DNA from 2 places in the Sphingobium fuliginis genome. Region 1 is predicted to be linked to the other one. Evidence: riboswitches for the same ligand, from Rfam matches in the RefSeq annotation. Region 1 holds a riboswitch; the other holds the start of a gene.
What was found. Region 1 has a riboswitch for cobalamin ahead of H5V43_RS18255 (cobalamin biosynthesis protein CobG). Riboswitches for the same ligand answer to the same signal wherever they lie in the genome.

Region 1 (6,439 bases):
TTCGCCCGGGACTTCCTGCAAGGGCTGATGGCGGAGGCGCCGCCGGACGTCATCCTCAACGCCACCGCCTTTGCCGCCAGCGCGCCGGGCGAGCCGCGCACGCCCTCCATCCTCGAACAGGCGGATTGCGCGATCCTCCAGACGATCTTCGCCAGCGCCGAACAGAGCGCCTGGGAGTCGAGTGCCCGCGGGCTGGGCCCCCGCGACCTCGCCATGCATGTCGCGCTGCCGGAGGTGGACGGCCGCCTCTTCACCCGCGCGGTCGCCTTCAAGGCTGCGGCACGGTTCGATGCCCGCACGGAATGCAGCATCGTCGTGCCCCAGATACTGGAAGATCGTGTCAGCTTCGTATCCCAACTTACTGCAAATTGGGCTAAACTTCGTAGAACGCGAGTGGAGGAACGTCAGGTCGCGCTCATCCTCGCCAACTATCCCAACAGGGATGGCCGCATCGGCAATGGCGTCGGCCTCGATACGCCCGCCAGTGCCGCCGCCATTCTGAAGGCCCTGGCGGAAGCAGGCTACGGAACGGATGATGCGCCCACCAACGGCGCCGCGCTGATGCAGCGCATGACAGGTGGCATCACCAATGCCGCGCCGGACCGTCCGGGTGAAATCACCCTCTCGCTCCAGGCCTATGACGCAGCCTTCGCCACGCTGCCCCAGGCGGTCCGCGAAGCCGTCCGGTGCCGCTGGGGGGCGCCCGAAACCGATCCTTTCTTCCGCGAAGGCGCCTTCCATCTGCCGGTGCACCGCTTCGGCAGGATCGCGGTCGCCGTGCAGCCGTCGCGCGGTTATCATGTCGATCCCAAGAGCAGCTATCACGACCCGGCGCTGCCCCCGCCCCATGCCTATCTCGCCTTCCATATCTGGCTGGCCGGCGATTTCGGCGCCCATGCCGTCGTCCATGTCGGCAAGCACGGCAATCTCGAATGGCTGCCGGGCAAGGCGATCGCGCTGTCCGAAAACTGCTTTCCGGAAATCTGCGCCGGGCCGATCCCGCAAATCTATCCGTTCATCGTCAACGATCCCGGCGAAGGCACCCAGGCCAAGCGTCGCATCGGCGCCTGCATCGTCGACCATCTGACGCCGCCATTGACCCGCGCCGAGAGCTACGGCCCGCTCAAGGAGCTGGAGGCTCTGGTCGACGAATATTATCTCGCCGCCGGCATGGACCCACGCCGGCTGGAAACGCTGCGCAAGGACATTCTGGCCCTCGCCGCCTCGCAAGGGCTGGACAAGGATTCAGGCGCGCAGGGAAGCGGAGACGAGGCTTTATCAGCGATCGACAACTATCTGTGCGAACTCAAGGAAATGCAGATACGCGACGGGCTGCACGTCTTCACGCAAAGCCCGGAGGGTTCCCTTCGCCGCGACCTGCTCATTTCCCTTGCCCGCTGCCCAAGGGGTATGGGCGATGCCGGCCAGCAGTCCCTGCTCCGTGCGCTGGCGGATGATCTGGGGCTGGATTTCGACCCGCTCGACTGCACGATGGGCGCGCCCTGGGCCGGACCCCGGCCGGAAGCGCTGCAAAGCCTGACAGGAGCACCTTGGCGCAGCACGGGCGACACGGTGGAACGACTGGAACTTCACGCCATCCGCCTGCTCGATGAGTTGGAACATCGTCATTCCCGCGCGTGCGGGGATGACGGCAGTTGCCGGAAAGGCGCTCCCGGTCCACGGAGCGCTGCGGTTCTCAAGGCTATCGAAACCGATCTCGCCCCGCGCGTCGACGGCTGCGGAGAGGCCGAAAAAGCCGCACTCCTCAAAGCCCTCAACGGTGATTTCGTCGCCCCGGGCCCTTCCGGAGCGCCCACCAGGGGTCGCCCCGACGTCCTCCCCACCGGGCGCAATTTCTATTCGGTCGACACCAGGGCCGTGCCCACGGTGGCGGCATGGAATCTCGGGCAGCGCTCCGCCGATCTCATCGTGCAGGACTATCTCCAGCGCGAGGGCGACTATCCCCGCGCCATCGCCCTTTCCGCCTGGGGCACCGCCAATATGCGGACCGGCGGCGACGACATAGCGCAGGCGCTGGCCCTGATGGGCGTCCGGCCGCGCTGGGACTGGGCTTCGGGCCGGGTCATCGGTTTTGAGGTCATGAAGATCGCGGAACTGAACCGCCCCCGCGTCGACGTCACCTTCCGCGTGTCCGGCTTCTTCCGCGACGCCTTCCCGGAACAGATCGACCTGATCGACAGCGCCGCCCGCGCCGTCATGGCGCTGGACGAGCCGGACGAGGACAATCCGGCCGCCGCCCGCCACCGCATCGAAACCGCCGCGCTGATCGCGCAGGGCACGCCGGAAAAGGCCGCGCGGCGCCGCGCGGGAAGCCGCGTCTTCGGTTCGAAACCGGGCGCCTATGGCGCCGGCCTCCAGGCGATGATCGACGAGAAGATCTGGCACGACCGGTCGGACCTTGCCAATGTCTATCTCGACTGGGGCAGCTATGCCTATGGCGGCGGGGTAGAAGGCGACAGCGAACGGAGCCTCTTCACGCAGCGCCTGACCGAAGCCGACGCGCTGATCCAGAATCAGGACAATCGCGAGCACGACCTGCTCGACAGCGACGATTACTACCAGTTCGAAGGCGGCATCGCCGCGGCGGTCGAGCATCTCTCCGGCAGGAGGCCGCTCAGCTATCATAACGACCACAGCCGTCCCGAACGTCCGGTCATCCGCACGCTGGAGGACGAGATCGGCCGCATCGTCCGCGCCCGCGTCGCCAATCCCAAATGGATCGCGGGCATGATGCGCCACGGCTACAAGGGCGCGTTCGAGATCGCGGCCTCCGTCGACTATCTCTTCGCCTTCGCCGCGACCACCCATGCGGTGAAGGACCATCATTTCGACGCGGTCCACGCCGCCTTCATCGAGGATGAGGCGGTTCGCGCCTTCATGGCGGAAGCCAATCCGGCCGCCCTGCGGGAGACCGCCGCCCGCCTCCACGAAGCGCTGGACCGCGCCCTTTGGAAACCCCGGTCGAACAGCGCCGCCATGCTTCTCTCCCAACTCAAGGATGCCCCGCAATGATCGAACGCACGCCCGAACAGCATGCCGAAAAGATGAAGAAGAAACAGGCCGCCCATGACAGGATCATGGCGACCAAGACGCAGGAAAAGGGCCTGCTGATCGTCCACACCGGCAAGGGCAAGGGCAAGACGACCGCCGCTCTCGGCATGGTGGTCCGCGCCATCGGCCATGGCAGGAAGGTGGGCGTCGTGCAGTTCGTGAAGGGCGCGATGACCACCGGAGAAAAACGGGTGTTCGATGCGTTCCCCGACAATGTCGAATTCAAGCCGATGGGCGAAGGCTTCACCTGGAACACGCAGGACCGGACGCGGGACATTGCCCTTGCACGCGAAGCATGGGATGAGGTGAAACGCATGATCGCCGATCCGGCCTATGACATGGTCCTTGCCGATGAACTCAACATCGTCCTGCGCTACGACTATCTTCCGGTCGAAGAGGTGCTGGAGGCCGTGACCGCCAGGGGCGAAATGAAGCATGTCATCGTCACAGGCCGCAACGCGCCCGAGGCGCTGATAGAGGCGGCCGATCTCGTCACTGAAATGACCCTCGTCAAACATCCCTTCCGCAGCGGCGTGAAGGCCCAGCCGGGAATCGAATTCTGACACACACCGCCTTCGACATCGCCGCCTTCGAGGAACTGGTGCACCTGCGCCGCGACGTGCGCCATTTCCTCACCGATCCGCTGGACGAGAGCGAGGTCGAACGGCTCCTTGCCCTCGCCCATAGCGCGCCTTCCGTCGGGCTGTCGCAGCCCTGGCGTTTCGTCCGGATCGAAACGCCCGCCTTGCGCGAGGATCTTGCCGCCCATGTCGACGCGCAGGTGATCGAGGCGGGCAGTATCTATCGGGGGGAGGAAGACAGGCTGTACCGAAGCCTGAAATTGCACGGCCTGCGCGAAGCGCCGGTGCTGTTCGCGGTCTATTGCGACGAAGGCACGGAAACCGGCCACAGGCTGGGCGCGATCACCATGCCGGAGGCGCGCCGCTATAGCTGCGTGATGGCGATCCACACCCTCTGGCTGGCTGCCCGCACGCGCGGCATCGGCATGGGCTGGGTTTCGATCCTCGACCGCCCGACCGTGGACGCCCTGCTCGCCATTCCGGAAAACTGGCGCTGCCTCGGCCTGCTGTGCCTGGGCTATCCGGTGAGCGAGGAGGCGACGCCGGAACTGGAGAGGCGCGGCTGGGAACATCGCACCGACTGGCATTCCACCATTGTCACGCGCTGACGATTCCCGTCCGAAGGCCTCTTCCCTTTCCTTTCCGCCCGGCCTATGAGCGTTTTTGGAGCGGGTTCCGCCCGCTCCATCGATCGCGTCGGTGCCCCGAAGGGGCTTAAATGGGAACGCGGTGCGGGAGGAGACTCCCTAATCCGTGGCTGTCCCTGCAACTGTGAGCGGCGAGCAAGGCAAGGACGTGCGGTTCCCCACGGGGAACGGCCAGCCACTGGAGCGATCCGGGAAGGCCCGTGCCGAAGCGACGACCCGCAAGCCAGGAGACCTGCCGAACGCAAAGGTCGCTCTAGCCATGGTCCAGGGGATGGTCACGGCTCGGTTCTCCGCACGGGCGACGAAATGCGGCTGGGGGTGAACCCTCCGGCCGTCGTTGCGACGTGGGAGGTAAGGTCCGTTGCCAGACGCGCAAAGCGCATCGTCCGCCGCCATTCGCGGCTGGTGCCCGACGGCATGGCGCCCGATGATGGCGGGCGACGGGCTGCTGGTGCGGGTCCGTCCACCGCTGGGCCGCCTGACCGTCCCCCAGGCCATCGGCCTTGCCGAAGCCGCGCGTCTTCACGGCAATGGCCTTGTCGACCTCACCAACCGGGCCGCGCTCCAGCTTCGCGGCGTGACGGAACAAGGCCATGGCCCGCTGCTCCGGCACCTTGTCGCCCTGGGCCTTACGGATCACGATCCGGCCCGCGAAGCGCGCCGCAATTTCCTGCTCGCTCCCGATTCATCGCCCGGGGATGACACGGAAAGCATCGCGCTCAGCCTGATCGCCCACATCGATGAGCTGCCCCAGCTTCCTTCCAAGATAGGGATCGCCATAGATGCCGGGCCTGCGCCCTGTCTTGCCGCCGTCCCCGCCGATTTCCGGTTCGAGCGCAGCGAGGCGGGCAGGCTGCTGCTGCGGGTGGAGGGGCGTCCGCTGGGTTCGCCCACCAGCGTTGAAACGGCGGCGCGCGACCTGATTGCGCTTGCCCGCTGGTTCCTTGCCACGGGCGGCGGCGCATCGGGCCGTGCCGCCCGGCACGAAGCCCCGCTGCCGACCGCTGCCGACATCGCGCCCGCGCCATCCCGCCCGCTGTCCCGATTGCTGGCGGAGGCATCGGGGCCTTTCCACGGCATTCCCTTCGGTCAGTTTGACGCCGACAGCCTTATCGCGCTGGCCGGGAAACCGCATGTCACGGCCCTGCGCCTCACCCCATGGCGCGGTTTGATCCTGGAGGGCGGCGCAGACAGTGCGGAGCACGCCTCTCCTGACGGCCTGCTCCGCGTCGACGCCTGCCCCGGCGCGCCCGCATGCCCGCAGGCAAGCGTCGAGACGCGCGGCCTCGCCACCCGGCTCGCGCCCCTTGTCGAAGGGTCGCTGCATGTGTCCGGCTGCGCCAAGGGCTGCGCCCGCCAAAGGCCCGCAGGGCTGGTCCTCACCGGCCGGCAGGGCCGCTTCGACCTGTCCCGCAACGCCCGCGCCGGATCGCCGCCGGAAAAAACCGGCCTGACCGCCCGACAAATCCTCGCCCTTTTCGGAAGGCCCTGATGCCCCACAGCTACGAAACCGACGGAGCCGCCATCTATCGGCAGTCCTTCCGCACCATTCGCGCCGAAGCCGACCTTGCCCGCTTCTCGCCCGAGGAGGAACGCATCGCCGTCCGCATGATCCATGCGGCGGGCCTGGTCGGACTTGCTTCCCACATCCGCTTTTCGCCGTCCTTCGCCCGGGACGCTATCGCCGCGCTTCAGGCGGGCGCGCCGATCCTCTGCGACGCGCGCATGGTGTCGGAGGGCATAACCCTGAAGCGCCTGCCCGCCGCCAATTCGATCCTCTGCACCCTGAACGATCCGCAGGTGCCTGCCCTGGCGGCGCAAATGTTCAACACCCGCTCGGCCGCGGCGCTCGAACTCTGGCGCCCGCATCTGGAGGGCGCGCTGGTCGCGATCGGCAATGCCCCGACGGCGCTTTTCCATCTGCTCAACATGCTGGAAGACCCCGACTGCCCCCGCCCGGCCGCGATCATCGGCTGCCCCGTCGGCTTCGTCGGCGCGGCGGAATCGAAGGAAGCGCTCTGGCGCAGTCGGCCCGTCCCCTGCTGTATCGTGGAGGGTCGCCCCGGCGGCAGCGCCATCACGGTCGCGGCGGTGAATGCGATAGCGAGCCCGGCGGAATGAGCGGCGGGACCATCCATG
Region 2 (6,439 bases), on a different replicon from region 1:
CGTGCCGCGTGCTCCTGCAACGGCGGAGCACGCGGCAGATGACGGTCAGGACGCGGTCCGCCCGGTCGGCAGGATCAATGGCCAGTCGCCGTCCGTTTCTATGCGCGCCGAAATGCCGTACACTTTGGCGAGATTCCCCGCCGTCAGCACGTCCAGCGGCGCGCCGTCGGCCACCGGCGAGCCGCGATCCATCAGCACCAGCCGGTCGCAATAGCGCGCCGCCATGCCCAGGTCGTGCAGCACGGTGACGACCAGCGATCCCGCCCGCGCCTCTGCCCTGAGCAGGTCCATGACGTCGATCTGATGCCCCGGATCGAGCGCGGCCAAGGGCTCGTCCGCGATCAGCGCGGGCGCGCCGACCGCCAGCGCCCGGGCCAGCAGCACGCGGGCGCGCTCGCCCCCCGACAATTCGGTCGCCACCCTGCCCTTCAGATGCAGTGCGTCGGCGCGCATCAGGGCGGCGTCGATCAGCGCCTCATCCTCCACGGAAAGGCGGGACAGCGGCCCCAGATGCGGCAGGCGGCCCAGCGCCACCAGCCGCTCCACCGCCAGCGGCCAGTGCAGCGTCTGTCCCTGCGGCAGATAGGCGATGCGCCGGGCGATCTGCTGCCGGCTGAGCCGCGCGCTATCGGCGCCGTCGATCAGGACGGAGCCGTTTTCCCGTTTCACAAGGCCCAGCATGGCGCGGATCAGCGTCGACTTCCCTGCGCCATTGGGACCGATGATGCCGACCAGCTCGCCCGGCCCGAGCGCAAGATCGACGCCGCTTACCGCCGGATGGCGGCCCAGCCTGACGGAAAGCCCCTGTGCGCGGATCGTCACCATAGCCGCCTCTCCCGCATCAGATGCATCAGGAACACCGGAACGCCCAGCAGCGCCGTCAGCACCCCCAGCTTGAGTTCGCTGCCGGTCGGTATCAGCCGCACGCCGATGTCCGCCAGCGTCAGCAGCGCCGCGCCGCCCAGCATGGAGGGCAGCAATATGGCGGAGGGGGAGCGGTCGGTCAGCGGCCGCACCAGATGCGGCACGATCAGGCCGACGAAGCCGATCGCCCCGGACACCGCCACCGCGCCGCCGACGCCGATGGCGACGCCCAGCATCAGGCGGATGCGCGCCCGGCGAAGGTCGATGCCGAGCGCCTGCGCCCCATCCTCCCCCAGCGTCAGCGCGTCCAGCGTCCGTCCGTCCGCGATCAGCAGCGCCGCCCCCACCACGACGCAGGGCAGCGCGATCCAGACATGGCCATAGGCGCGGTTTTCCAGGCTGCCCATCAGCCAGCTCATGATCTCCATGGCGGCGAAGGGATTGGGCGACAGGTTCAGCGACAGGCTGATCCCCGCCCCCGCCAGCGTCGCGATGGCGATGCCGGCGAGGATCAGCGTGAGCGGGCTTTCCGCGGGGCCCGCGAGCAGGAACAGCGCGGCGATGCCGATCAGGCCGGTCATGATGGCGAGCGCGGGAAGCGCCAGCGGATGCGCCTGCGCCAGCCCGAAATAGAGCGCGCCGACCGCGCCCAGCGCGGCGCAGTTGGATGCCCCCAGGACCGAAGGTTCGGCCAGCGGATTGCGCAGATAGCCCTGAAGCGCCGCGCCCGCCAGCCCGAGCATCGCGCCGACGATCAGGCCAAGCAGCATGCGGGGCAGGCGCAGGTCGAGAAGGATGGCGCGGGCGACGTCATCGCCGCCGCCGCCGAGGACGGCGAAGATGCGCGCCGGGGAGAGCGGAACCGCGCCAAGAGTGAGGGAAGCAAGGGCGGCCAGCAGCGCCAGCGCCGTCAGCGTGGGGATCAGCAGCGGATGGCGCCGGGCGCTCATGGCTTGCGCGTCCTTCCCTGCTTGCTACAGCGTGCCGTGCTCCTGCGAAGGAGGGAGCACGTTGGTTTGTTGAGGCACGATCCGGGAGCAGCAGCGTGCGGTGCAGAATGATCTTTACAACGTTCTGCGCCCTGGCCCTGACCGGCGCGGCGCCCGCCCAACCCCGGCGCATCGTGTCGCTCAACACCTGCGCCGACCAATATGTGCTCGCTCTGGCGGACCCGGCGCAGATCGCCGCGCTCAGCCCCTATGGGCACGACCCGGAACTGTCGGCGGCGGTCGGCAGGGCCCGCGCCTTCCGCACCCTCAAGCGCCCGGCGGAGGAAGTGCTGGCGATCCGCCCCGACCTGCTGATCGGCTTTCCTTCCGGCGGCAGCGTCGTCGGCGCGCCGCCGGGCGAGTGGCGGACCCTGGGGCTGGCGAGCGCGGACAGCTATGCCATGATCCTGACGCAGATCCGGCAGGTGGCGGCGGCGGTCGGCCATCCCGAACGGGGCGAAGCGATGATCGCCCGGATGAACAGCGACCTTGCCGCCCTGCCCCGCCCGAAGCGTCGCGGGGTTGCCGCCTATTATCAGCGGCGCGGCTATATGACCGGCACCGGCACGCTGGTCGACGACCTGATGCAGCGGGTGGGCCTGATCAATCTGGCCCGCAGGCTGGGCAAGCCGGCGCTGTCGCAACTGTCGCTGGAGGAGATGATCGCCGCCCATCCGGACTGGCTGATCGTGGAGACCGGCAGCGAGAAGGTGGTCGATCAGGGGACGGAAATGCTGCACCACCCCATACTGCGCGCCATCCCGCGCATCCGCGTGCCGCAGGCGTGGACGGTGTGCGGCGGCCCCGCCTATGTCGAGGCGGCGCGGGGCATCGCAGCGCAGCTTGACGGCGCTGCGCACAAGGGCACAGCGCAGCTTGACGGCGCTGCGCACAAGAGCACGGCGCAGCTTCACGGCGCTGCGCGCAAGGGCACAGCGCAGCGCAAGGGCGCGGCGCGGGTGAACGCCGCGCCGCGCCGCTAGGCTATTTTCAGAAGCGCGCACGCACGCCGCCGAAGGCCGACCGGCCATAAGTGCCATAGCCATAGACCGTGGCGTATTTCTCATCGGTCAGATTGTCGATGCGGCCGTAGATTTCCAGATTTTCCCGGATCGGGAAAGACGCCCGGACGTTCGCCGTCGCATAGCCGTCCAGCCGCACCATATTGGTCGCATCGTTGAAGCTGTCGCCTACCATCGTCACCGTCGCGCCGGTCGACAGGCCGAAGGGCCAGACATAGTCCGCCGAAACGCTGACCGCATTGGCGGCGCGGCGCGGCAGCCGGGCGCCCGTGTTGCGGTCCCGAGCATCGACATAGCTGTAGGCGGCGGTGACGGTCAGCGCATCGACGGGCCGCAGCGTCAGCATCGCCTCCACGCCCTTGGCGCGGGTGCGGTCCAGATTTCCGTAGAGCGAAGTCGCATAATCGAAATTGATCTGGTTGCGCGTAACGCGCCGGAACGCCGTCAGCGAGAGCATCGCCCGACTGCCCGCCAGGCTCTGGTCGAAACCGATGTCATAGCTTTTCGACCGCTCGGGCTTGAGTGCGCGGTTGCCGCTGAAGCTGTCGTAAAGCTGATAGAGGGAGGGTGCCTTGAAACCCTCACCATAGCTGGCCCGAAAATTGGTGGAGCCGCCATTGGGGGTGTAGTTCGCATTTGCACCGAAGGTCGTCGCGCCACCGAACTGGCTGTGATCGTCATGCCGGACGCCGCCGGTCAATGCGAGGCCCGCAAACGGCTTCACGACTGCGAGGGCATAGACGCTGTCGATGTCGGCCTTTGCCTTGCCCACGACTTTGTCGCCCGTGAAGAAATCATGATAGAAGAAATCATAGTCCGGCCGTTCATGCTCGTAACCGAAGATGAGCCGGGCCTGATCGACCGGTTGATAGACGCCTTCATATTCGAAGCGCAGATTGGTGCCGGAGAAGCCGTAATCCGGCGCCTCGCCCCGCTGGAGCATATAATCGCGGTCATTGCGGAACCAGGTGATGGCAGCGCGGTTGGCCAACTTGCCGTCGAACAAGGACAGGTTGAGACCCGCATAGCCGATATATTGGTCGAGCTTGCTGACATCGCTCGATTCCATCGGCGCACCGAAGAACAGGTCGGTGTTGAGATCGGCATGGATATAATAGCCGTGCAGGTCGAGGCTGAGATTGTCGGCAAAGGCCAGTTTCAGCTTCGCGTTGGTCGCGAGATTTTCGTAGCCGTCCTTTTCAGTGCCGTTGGCGGCGGCGGAAATTCCGTCGGTGTTGAAATAGGCGATGCCGATGCCGCCGGACACCATGCCAGTGGCACCGGAAATATCTGCCTTTGCATTCAGCGTGTCGGCATAGCCAAAGTCGACCGAGGCGTTGCCGGCCAAACCCTCTGCGGGCGCGCCCGTCATGATGTTGACGACACCGCCGATCGCCTGACTGCCATATACCACGGAATTGGAACCGCGCAGCACTTCGATCCGCCTTATGTTGCCGGTCAGCAGATTGCCAAAATCATAGGCATCGCCAATCCCGCTCGGATCGTTGACCTTTACGCCATCGATCAGCACCAGCGTCTGCGTCGTTTCCGCCCCCCGCAGTGAAACGCCAGTGACCCCGCCCACCGCATCGGCCCGGTTGAAGCGCACCCCCGGCGTGGTGGCCAGCAGGTCGACGACGCTGACGCTCTGGCGGGTGCGGATGGTGTCGGCGTCGATGACGGTGACCGCCTGGCCGACCTCGTCGCGCGGCTGTTCGATGCCCAGCGCGGTGACGATGATCTCATCCTCCGCCAGGGCGGGAGCGGCCGCGAGCAAGGCGGCGATGGAAATGGAAATCCTCAACATGTCTATATTCCCCCTGAGCGCCGGTGCAACATGGCTCAGGGCGTCCGCTCGCGCGGCCGGACGGGGGAAATGGCCGGCGCCCGTGCCCTCTCCCCGCACCGATGCGGCCCTGCGCCGCTTCGTCGCTCAGACGGAGAACACCGTGCCATGGCCATACCCTGGACCAAGGCAAGAGCGACCATGCGCCGGCAGGTCTCCTGGCTCGCGGGTCAATGCGGCGATGCACGCCTTCCCGGACTTGCGTCCAGTGGCCGGCCCCTGGGCCGAAGTGCATCGCGCTCACCGCTTACAGTTGCAGGGACAGCCGCGGAATAGGACGGTTTCCCGTCCGCACCGCATTCCCGTTTTCAGCCCCCTTCGGGGCACCGGCGCGATCTTCTTTTTGCGCGCGAAGGCATTGCCCCGCCCGCGTCCCGCGCCATAAGGGAAAGCGGCGGCCATGCCAAGAGGCAGCCATGGAAGGAGATTGCATGCCGTTCGCCATCAGCCCCGCCGATGTCGAGGATGCGGCGCGGGTCATCGCCCCTGCCGCCATCCGCACGCCGCTGCTGGAAAATGCGGCGCTCAACGCCCGCTGCGGCCGGCGCGTGCTGGTGAAGTTCGAAGGCGCGCAGCACAGCGGATCGTTCAAGTTCCGCGGCGCCTACAACCGGCTGGCCCGCCTGGACGCGGCGGAGCGAAAGGCGGGGGTCGTCGCCTGGTCTTCGGGCAATCATGCGCAGGGCGTGGCCCTTGCGGCGCGGTTGCTGGGCATGGCGGCGACGATCGTGATGCCGGCCGACGCGCCCGCGATCAAGACGGCGAATACGCGGGCGCTGGGCGCAGATGTCGTGCCCTATGACCGCTTCACCCAAAGCCGGGAGGAAATCGCCACGAGGCTGGCGAATGAACGGGGCGCGGTGCTGGTGCCGTCCTTCGACGATCCCTTCATCATGGCCGGCCAGGGGACGATCGGGCTGGAGATCATGGAACAGGCCGCCGAAGCGGGGGCGGAGATCGGCCAGATCCTCGTCAATTGCGGCGGCGGCGGCATGGTGTCGGGAATTGCGACCGCCGTGAAGGCGCGCCAGCCCGGCGTCGCGATCCTGGCGGTGGAGCCGGAAGCGTTCGACGATACGGCGCGCTCGCTGGCGAGCGGCGTGCGGGAAAGCGTATCGCCCGATGCGCGGTCGATCTGCGACGCCCTGCTGTCTCCCGCGCCGGGGGCGCTGACCTTTCCCATCAACCGGGCCTATCTGTCGGGCGGCCTTACGGTGAGCGACGATCAGGTGCGCGACGCGATGCGCTTTGCCTTTTCGGCCCTCAAGCTGGTGGTGGAGCCGGGCGGGGCCGCGTCGCTGGCGGCGATGCTGGCCGGGCTGGCTCCGGATGCCGACGGGGCGAGCGTCGTGGTGATCTCCGGCAGCAATGTCGATCCCGACAGCTATGCCCGGATCATCGCGGGCGGCGCATGATGCGGCTGATGGGGGCGGTTCTGGCCGGCGGGCGGTCCAGCCGGTTCGGCAGCGACAAGGCGCGGGCGATGCTGGATGGGCGCAGCCTGCTGGAGCATGCGGTGGCGGCGCTGGGGCGGCAGGTCGAAACCGTGGCGGTCTGCGGCCGGCAGGTGGAGGGGATGATCGGGCTGGCGGATCGGCCGGCTGCGGACATGGGGCCGCTGGGGGGCCTGAACGCGGCGCTGCATCATGCGCGGGCGCTGGGTTATGACGCGGTGCTGACGACCGGATGCGACGTGCCCGCCTATCCGGACGGGCTGG

Region 2: it holds a riboswitch for cobalamin, as region 1 does, so the genes downstream of both, H5V43_RS10345 (TonB-dependent receptor plug domain-containing protein) here and H5V43_RS18255 (cobalamin biosynthesis protein CobG) in region 1, are expected to answer to the same signal.

Annotation. Positions count from the first base shown of each region.
Region 1 covers NZ_CP060036.1:441,456-447,894, reverse strand. The annotation lists gene cobN (cobaltochelatase subunit CobN) at 1-3,033, shown strand, start outside; gene cobO (cob(I)yrinic acid a,c-diamide adenosyltransferase) at 3,030-3,635, shown strand; gene bluB (5,6-dimethylbenzimidazole synthase) at 3,692-4,261, shown strand; cobalamin riboswitch at 4,334-4,555, shown strand; gene H5V43_RS18255 (cobalamin biosynthesis protein CobG) at 4,728-5,792, shown strand; gene H5V43_RS18250 (precorrin-8X methylmutase) at 5,792-6,421, shown strand; gene cobI (precorrin-2 C(20)-methyltransferase) at 6,418-6,439, shown strand, end outside.
Region 2 covers NZ_CP060035.1:2,146,761-2,153,199, forward strand. The annotation lists gene H5V43_RS10330 (ABC transporter ATP-binding protein) at 46-825, opposite strand; gene H5V43_RS10335 (FecCD family ABC transporter permease) at 819-1,814, opposite strand; gene H5V43_RS10340 (ABC transporter substrate-binding protein) at 1,922-2,836, shown strand; gene H5V43_RS10345 (TonB-dependent receptor plug domain-containing protein) at 2,844-4,682, opposite strand; cobalamin riboswitch at 4,853-5,067, opposite strand; gene H5V43_RS10350 (threonine ammonia-lyase) at 5,153-6,136, shown strand; gene mobA (molybdenum cofactor guanylyltransferase) at 6,136-6,439, shown strand, end outside.